One region of the Dyella sp. PARNA 12/25 genome, then DNA from elsewhere that is predicted to be linked to it. Evidence: predicted binding sites of a transcription regulator. Region 1 holds the regulator's gene; each other region holds the start of a gene.

Region 1 (2,266 bases):
CCAGCTCACTAAGTTCGCCGGCGGGCAGTGCCCACTTCTCCAGCTCACCCAGTTCGTGGGTGAGTAGTTCGATACGCTGTTCGCGGTCGTCGCCGCCACTGAGTTTGCGGATGCGGTTGCCCAGCTCACGCCATTGCTGCGCCAGCTCGCGCACTTGCGCCACCAGCGCTTCGTTGCCCGCATAGGCGTCGAGCAGCTCCATCTGATGGGCACGCGAAAGCAGTGCTTGGTGTTCGTGCTGGCCGTGGATTTCCACCAGCAGTGTGGCCAGCTCGCCAAGCTGGCTGGCATTGGCGGGGCGGCCGTTGATCCATGCGCGCGAGCTGCCTTCGGCGCGAATCACGCGACGCAGCTGGCAGCTGTCCTCCTCGTCCAGCTCTTCGCGGCGAAGCCAGTCGCGCGCCTCGGGCAGGTGGGTCAGGTCGAACTCGGCGGTGAGCTCGGCGCGGTCGCTGCCGGCGCGCACCATGCCGCTGTCGGCGCGGGCGCCAGCGAGCAGCATCAGGGCGTCCACCAGCAGGGACTTGCCCGCGCCGGTTTCGCCGCTGACCACAGTAAGACCCGGGCCGAAGGCGATCTCGGCTTCTTCGACGACGGCAAAATGACGAACGTAGAGCGAGGTGAGCATGGGCGACGGTATGGTGAAGTCGGTGGATTGTAAGGGGGAGGGGATGGGGGACGGGTAGTGGGGGCGAAGGCCCGGACGCCTAAGCCGTGTCGCAGCGCTCGGTTGTCACGCTTCCGCTCCCCATTCCCCAACCCCATTCCTTGCAAACTTTTCCGCCAGACCTTATTTCTTCTCTGTCTCACGGATTGCTACAGCATGCCTGCCGCCCAACTCGATGCCCGCGCACGACGCCTGTTGCGCACATTGATCGCCCAGTACCTCGCCGATGGCGAGCCCGTGGGATCGCGCACGCTGTCGCGTTCGTCCGGCCTGGATGTGAGCCCTGCGACCATCCGTAACATCATGGCCGATCTGGAGGAAGCCGGCCTGGTGGCCTCGCCACACACCTCGGCTGGGCGCGTGCCTACGCCGCGCGGCTTGCGCCTGTTCGTGGACAGCCTGATCGAGCTTCAGCCACTGCCGATGGACGAGATGGCTCGCTTGCGCCGCGAGCTGCCGCCGGGGCCGACCACCACCCGCGACCTGCTGGGCAATGCCTCGACCCTGTTGTCGGCCATGACCCGCTTTGCCGGGGTGGTTACCGTGCCGCGACAGGTGGACTTTCCCCTGCGGCATATCGACTTTGTGGCACTGCCTGACGCCCGCGTGCTGGTGATCCTGGTGTTTTCCGACAACCAGGTGCAGAACCGCATTGTCCAGCTGGCCAAGCCGCTGGACAGCCGCGAGCTGGAGCAGGCGGCCAATTACCTCAACAGTCAGTTTGCCGGCTTGCGTCTGGACGATATCCGGGCGCATCTGCTGCGGGAGCTGCGCGAGGCGAGTGGCGAACTCAACCGGCTCATGTCCAGCGCGGTCGAACTGGCGGCGGCCTCGTTTGCCCCTCAGACCGAGACGGACGACGTGCTGGTCAGCGGCCAGACCAACCTGATGGGTTACTCAGAGCTGGCCAACCTGGAGCGCCTGCGCGAGTTGTTCGAGGCGTTCCAGCAGAAAAACGAGCTGCTGCAGCTGATGGAAGTCTGTGCCAAGGCGCCGGGCGTGCGGCTGTTTATCGGCGAAGAATCGGGTTTTGCTGCGCTGGAAGGGTGCAGCGTGGTCACGGCCAGTTATGGCGCCCAGGGCCGTGTTTTGGGGGCCGTTGGCGTGATCGGTCCTACCCGCATGGCGTACGATCGGGTGATCCCTGTGGTCCAGGCGACGGCCGGTTTGCTTAGTGACGCCTTGAATCGCGTCGCTACGACCCTATAACGCGCTCGGGAGGCGGGGTTTGCCCGCAAGTGTTTGACGGTTGGTGCCTAGCGCACCGGCCACGGATAAGGCTTGGAGTTATTCATGCAGAGCAACGATCCAACGGCGCCCAACGAGGCGCAGGGCAATGAGGCAGTCAACGCGGAGCTGGAAGCGCTGAAGGCGCGTATCGCCGAGCTGGAGGCCAGCAATGTGGAGCTGCGCGACACGGTGCTGCGCGAAAAGGCTGAAATCGAGAACCAGCGTCGTCGCTTGCACCGCGACGTGGAGCAGGCTCGCCGTTTCGCCAACGAGAAGCTGTTGAACGAGCTGCTGCCGGTCTACGACGGCCTCGAGCGCGGCCTGGAAGTGGAAGGTGGCGATGTGGCCAGCGTGCGCGAGGGCATTGCG
Region 2 (2,266 bases), on a different contig from region 1:
CTCGAAAATCATGCTGCGCGTCAGTACCTGGCCGGAGTTGCGCATCAGGAATTCGAGCAGTCGGTATTCCGTGGGCAACAGGGTAAGTGGCTGGCCATTGCGATAGGCGACGTGGCTCACCAGATCCAGTTCCAGATCGGCCACGCGCAAGCGCTGCGCGCCTTGCGGTTGGCGGCGGCGCAACAGCACTTCTGCGCGCGCGGCCATTTCATCGGGTGCAAACGGTTTGGTCAGGTAGTCATCGCCCCCGGCGCGCAGGCCGCGCACGCGTTCATCCACATCGCTCAAGGCGCTGATCATCAGCACGGGCGTGTCGATGCTGGCACGGCGCATTTCCGCAACCACGTCGATGCCGTCCATACCGGGCAGCATGCGGTCCAGCGTCACCAGGTCGTAGTCGCGCTGTGTTGCGTGGGCGAGACCTTCTCGACCGTTGGCGACCCAGTCGGCCACCATGCCGTGCACGCTCAACTCGGCGACAATTTCTCGCGCCGTGGTTTCGTCGTCTTCGATGACCAGCACTCGGGGCATAGCGGTAGGCTGTGTAAATCCGGTCCAATGGGTACGGAAGCTGCCCTGTCTCCGCATAGCCAAACGGCCCCGGAAGGGGCCGTTGGCATGTTACGCCGATCGTAAAGCTTACGCGGCGAAGAGGCTGCGCATCTTCTTCATGGCGTTGGCTTCGACCTGACGGATGCGCTCGGCGGAGACGCCGTATTCATCGGCCAGGTCCTGCAGCGTGGCCTTTTCTTCGTTCAGCCAGCGGCGCTGGATGATGTCGCGCGAGCGCTCGTCCAACTTCTGCAGCGCGGTCGAAAGCGTATCGAGCTGGTTGTCTGCCTGGTCGGCGTCGGCCACGTTGTCGTACGGGTCCGCGCCGTCGTCGATCAGGAACGCTTCCGGTGCCGGCTTGGCATCTTCATCGGCATCCGCCGGGGCTTCGAAGCCGATGTCACGGCCCGACAGGCGCGATTCCATCTCGCGCACGGTCGCTTCCGGCACACCCAGATCCTTCGCCACGGTGCGCACTTCCTCGGCATTCATCCAACCCAGGCGCTTCTTGCTCTTGCGCAGGTTGAAGAACAGCTTGCGCTGCGCCTTGGTAGTGGCAACCTTGACGATGCGCCAGTTACGCAGGATGAACTCGTGCATCTCGGCACGGATCCAATGCACCGCGAAGCTGACCAGACGCACGCCCTGGTCCGGATCGAAGCGCTTCACGGCCTTCATCAGGCCAATGTTGCCTTCCTGGATCAGGTCAGCCATCTGCAGGCCGTAGCCGCTGTAACCGCGTGCCACGTGCACCACGAAACGCAGGTGAGACATCACCAGCTGGCGGGCCGATTCCAGGTCTTCCTTTTCGTTGTAGCGGCGCGACAGCGCCTGCTCTTCGTCCTGGCTGAGCACCGGGATCCGATGGACCGCCGAAATATAGGCATCCAGACTGCCGACGACACTCGGCACCGGCAGGTTGGCGGTCACCAAAGCTTGAGACATGGATGGAACCTCCTGAATAGGGGATCAGCTTAGCACTCGGGTATGGAGAGTGCTAAAGGCCCCGAAAGGTTCCGGGACCTTTGATGAACTGAATAGTACAGGAAATTGGGACGCCCGTCCAGTGGGGCATCCCAGGGGAGGCCTCACTATGCCGGCCAGGCGGTTCAGGGGCCGTGAAAAGCCCGTTCAGCCAGCTCGGCGCGCATCGGCAGTGACCAGTCGATGGGGGCCACTCCGCGGCCTTCCAGGTATTGATTGGCCGCCGAGAAGTGCCCGCAGCCGATAAAACCCCGGTGCGCTGATAGAGGAGATGGGTGCACGGACCGCAGAACGCAATGGCGTTGACTGTCGATCAGTTGGCCCTTCTTCTGGGCGTATGAGCCCCAGAGCATGAAGACCAGCCCCTCCCGCTCCCGGTTGAGCGCGTCGATGGCGGCATCAGTGAAACCTTCCCAACCCTTGCCCTGATGCGAGGCCGCCATGCTTTGCTGCACGGTCAGCACAGCATTGAGCAGCAGCACACCCCGGTCGGCCCAGGGAGTCAGGCAACCGTGGTCCGGCGCCCGGAATCCGAGGTCCCTGTGGATTTCCTTGAAGATGTTCTGCAACGACGGCGGCGTTTGAACGCCTGGCCGTACCGAGAAGCACAAGCCGTGGGCTTGATTGGGCCCGTGATACGGGTCTTGGCCAAGGATCACCACGCGCACCGCATCGAACGGGGTGTGATCAAAAGCGGCGAAGATCTCCGGCCCAGGTGGATAGATCACCT
Region 3 (2,266 bases), on a different contig from region 1:
GATGACCTGGCCATTGGTGAGGATGGCGATGTCTTCCAGGATGGCCTTGCGGCGGTCGCCGAAGCCCGGGGCCTTCACGGCGGCAACCTTGACGATGCCACGGATGGTGTTGACCACGAGGGTGGCCAGCGCTTCGCCTTCCACTTCCTCGGCGACGATCAGCAGCGGCTTGCCGGCCTTGGCGACGGCTTCCAGCACCGGCAGCAGTTCGCGGACGTTCGACACCTTCTTGTCGTGGATGAGGATGAACGGGTCGTCCAGTTCAACCTGCTGCGACTGCTGGTTGTTGATGAAGTACGGCGACAGGTAGCCGCGGTCGAACTGCATGCCTTCGACGACATCGAGTTCGTTCTCGAGACCCGAGCCTTCTTCAACCGTGATCACGCCTTCCTTGCCGACCTTCTTCATCGCGGTGGCGATGATGTCGCCGATGTTGGCGTCGGAGTTGGCCGAGATGGTGCCGACCTGGGCGATGGCCTTGTCGTCAGCGGTGGGGTTGGAGAGCTTCTTGAGCTCGGCAACGGCGGCCGAAACGGCCTGGTCGATACCGCGCTTGAGGTCCATCGGGTTCATGCCGGCGGCGACGGCCTTGAGGCCTTCCTGGATGAACGCCTGGGCCAGCACGGTGGCGGTGGTGGTGCCGTCACCAGCGACGTCGGAGGTCTTGGAAGCGGCTTCCTTGACGATCTGCGCGCCGATGTTCTCGTACTTGTCGGCCAGTTCGATTTCCTTGGCGACGGAGACGCCGTCCTTGGTCACGGTCGGAGCGCCGAAGCTCTTCTCGATCACGACGTTGCGGCCCTTCGGACCCAGGGTGACCTTCACGGCGTTCGCCAGGGTGTTCACACCCTTGAGCATGCGAGCGCGGACGTCTTCGCCGAAGCGTACTTCTTTAGCAGCCATTGGTTATTCCTTCGAATGCGTTGAATGTTGGGAAGAGGTGCGGGAGAGGCGCTTAGCCTTCGATCACCGCGACGATGTCGTCTTCCTTCAGGAAGACCAGCTCTTCGCCGTCGATCTTGATTTCCTGGCCGGCGTACTTGCCGAACAGCACGGTGTCGCCTTCCTTCACGGACATCGGGCGGACCTTGCCGTCTTCCAGGATGCGGCCGGTGCCGGCAGCGATGACCTTGCCGCGGGTCGGCTTTTCGGTGGCGCTGTCAGGGATGACGATGCCGCCAGCGGAGACGCGCTCTTCTTCGAGGCGCTTGACGATGACGCGATCGTGCAGCGGACGCAGTTTGCTCATGGGTGGGCTCCAGCTTGAGTTGGACGGTTGAACAGGAATGGGGACCCCGGAGCGGCGCCTGTACTGGCGCTTTGTTAGCACTCCCCGGAGGTGAGTGCTAATTCTAACGACGCAAAGCCCCCCTGCAAGAGGCACCCGTCCGATGGCTGAGTACAGCAATGGGGGAGCGGTGGGGGGCTTTCAAGAGCAGCCGGGGCAAAGAATCGAGGGGCTATTGGCTCAGGACGGCTTCCCATTGGGCCGTCATCCCAGCGAAAGCTGGGATGACGAGCTAATCGTGGCCCCTATCGACACGCGCGCCGGCAGCAACGACGATGCCGGCCTGCACCATCACCCAAGGCGATGCACGCCCGTGAGCGACGAGACGACGCTGCGCAAAGACCTCGTAACCCAGGGGGTCAAACTGGCCGCCTCCGGCCTCAGCCAAGGCACCTCGGGCAACCTAAGTGCCCGATGTGGCGACAGTTTTCTGATCACGCCCAGCGGGACCCCCTACGAGGACATCACCCCGGACGGCATCGTGCTGGTCGACGGCGAGGGCCAGTGGGCGCCGGAGCTACGCCCGTCCAGCGAGTGGCGGTTCCATCGCGATATCTATATGGCCCGGCCCGACGTGCAGGCCATCGTCCACGTCCACCCGCCCTACGCCACGGCGCTGGCGATGTGCCGCATGGCCATTCCGGCCGCGCATTACATGATTGCCGTGGGCGGCGGGGATTCGATCCGCTGCGCGGCGTACCACACCTACGGCACCCAGGCACTGTCTGACGCGGTAGTGGAAGCCCTGGAGGGCCGACTCGCCTGCCTGATGGCCAACCACGGCATGATCGCCACCGGCAACACCCTGGCCCAGGCGATGTGGCGTGCCGTCGAGGTGGAAACCTTGGCCAAGCAGTACGCCCTGGCGCTGCAGATCGGCAAGCCGGTGCTGCTCACCGACGGCGAGGTCACGCAGGTTCTGGAAAAATTCGCCAACTATGGCTTGATGTCGGCGAAGCCCTGATGTCCGATCCTGTC

Evidence for each region. Region 1 encodes HrcA, which represses chaperone genes, less so after heat shock. Its sites were predicted from a motif close to TTNGCACTCNNNNNNNNNGAGTGCNAA; they were not measured.
Region 2: rpoH (RNA polymerase sigma factor RpoH) is a predicted target of HrcA. The motif match lies at 1,527-1,553, and genes of this name have one in related genera.
Region 3: groES (co-chaperone GroES) is a predicted target of HrcA. The motif match lies at 1,324-1,350, and genes of this name have one in related genera.

The regions. Positions count from the first base shown of each region.
Region 1 covers NZ_JBVQCI010000003.1:12,460-14,725, forward strand. The annotation lists gene recN (DNA repair protein RecN) at 1-628, opposite strand, end outside; gene hrcA (heat-inducible transcriptional repressor HrcA) at 824-1,876, shown strand; gene grpE (nucleotide exchange factor GrpE) at 1,961-2,266, shown strand, end outside.
Region 2 covers NZ_JBVQCI010000012.1:82,987-85,252, reverse strand. The annotation lists gene AC0GUR_RS18875 (response regulator transcription factor) at 1-531, opposite strand, end outside; gene rpoH (RNA polymerase sigma factor RpoH) at 640-1,497, opposite strand; gene ung (uracil-DNA glycosylase) at 1,662-2,266, opposite strand, start outside.
Region 3 covers NZ_JBVQCI010000015.1:52,846-55,111, forward strand. The annotation lists gene groL (chaperonin GroEL) at 1-903, opposite strand, end outside; gene groES (co-chaperone GroES) at 956-1,249, opposite strand; gene AC0GUR_RS20135 (class II aldolase/adducin family protein) at 1,392-2,252, shown strand; gene cutA (divalent-cation tolerance protein CutA) at 2,252-2,266, shown strand, end outside.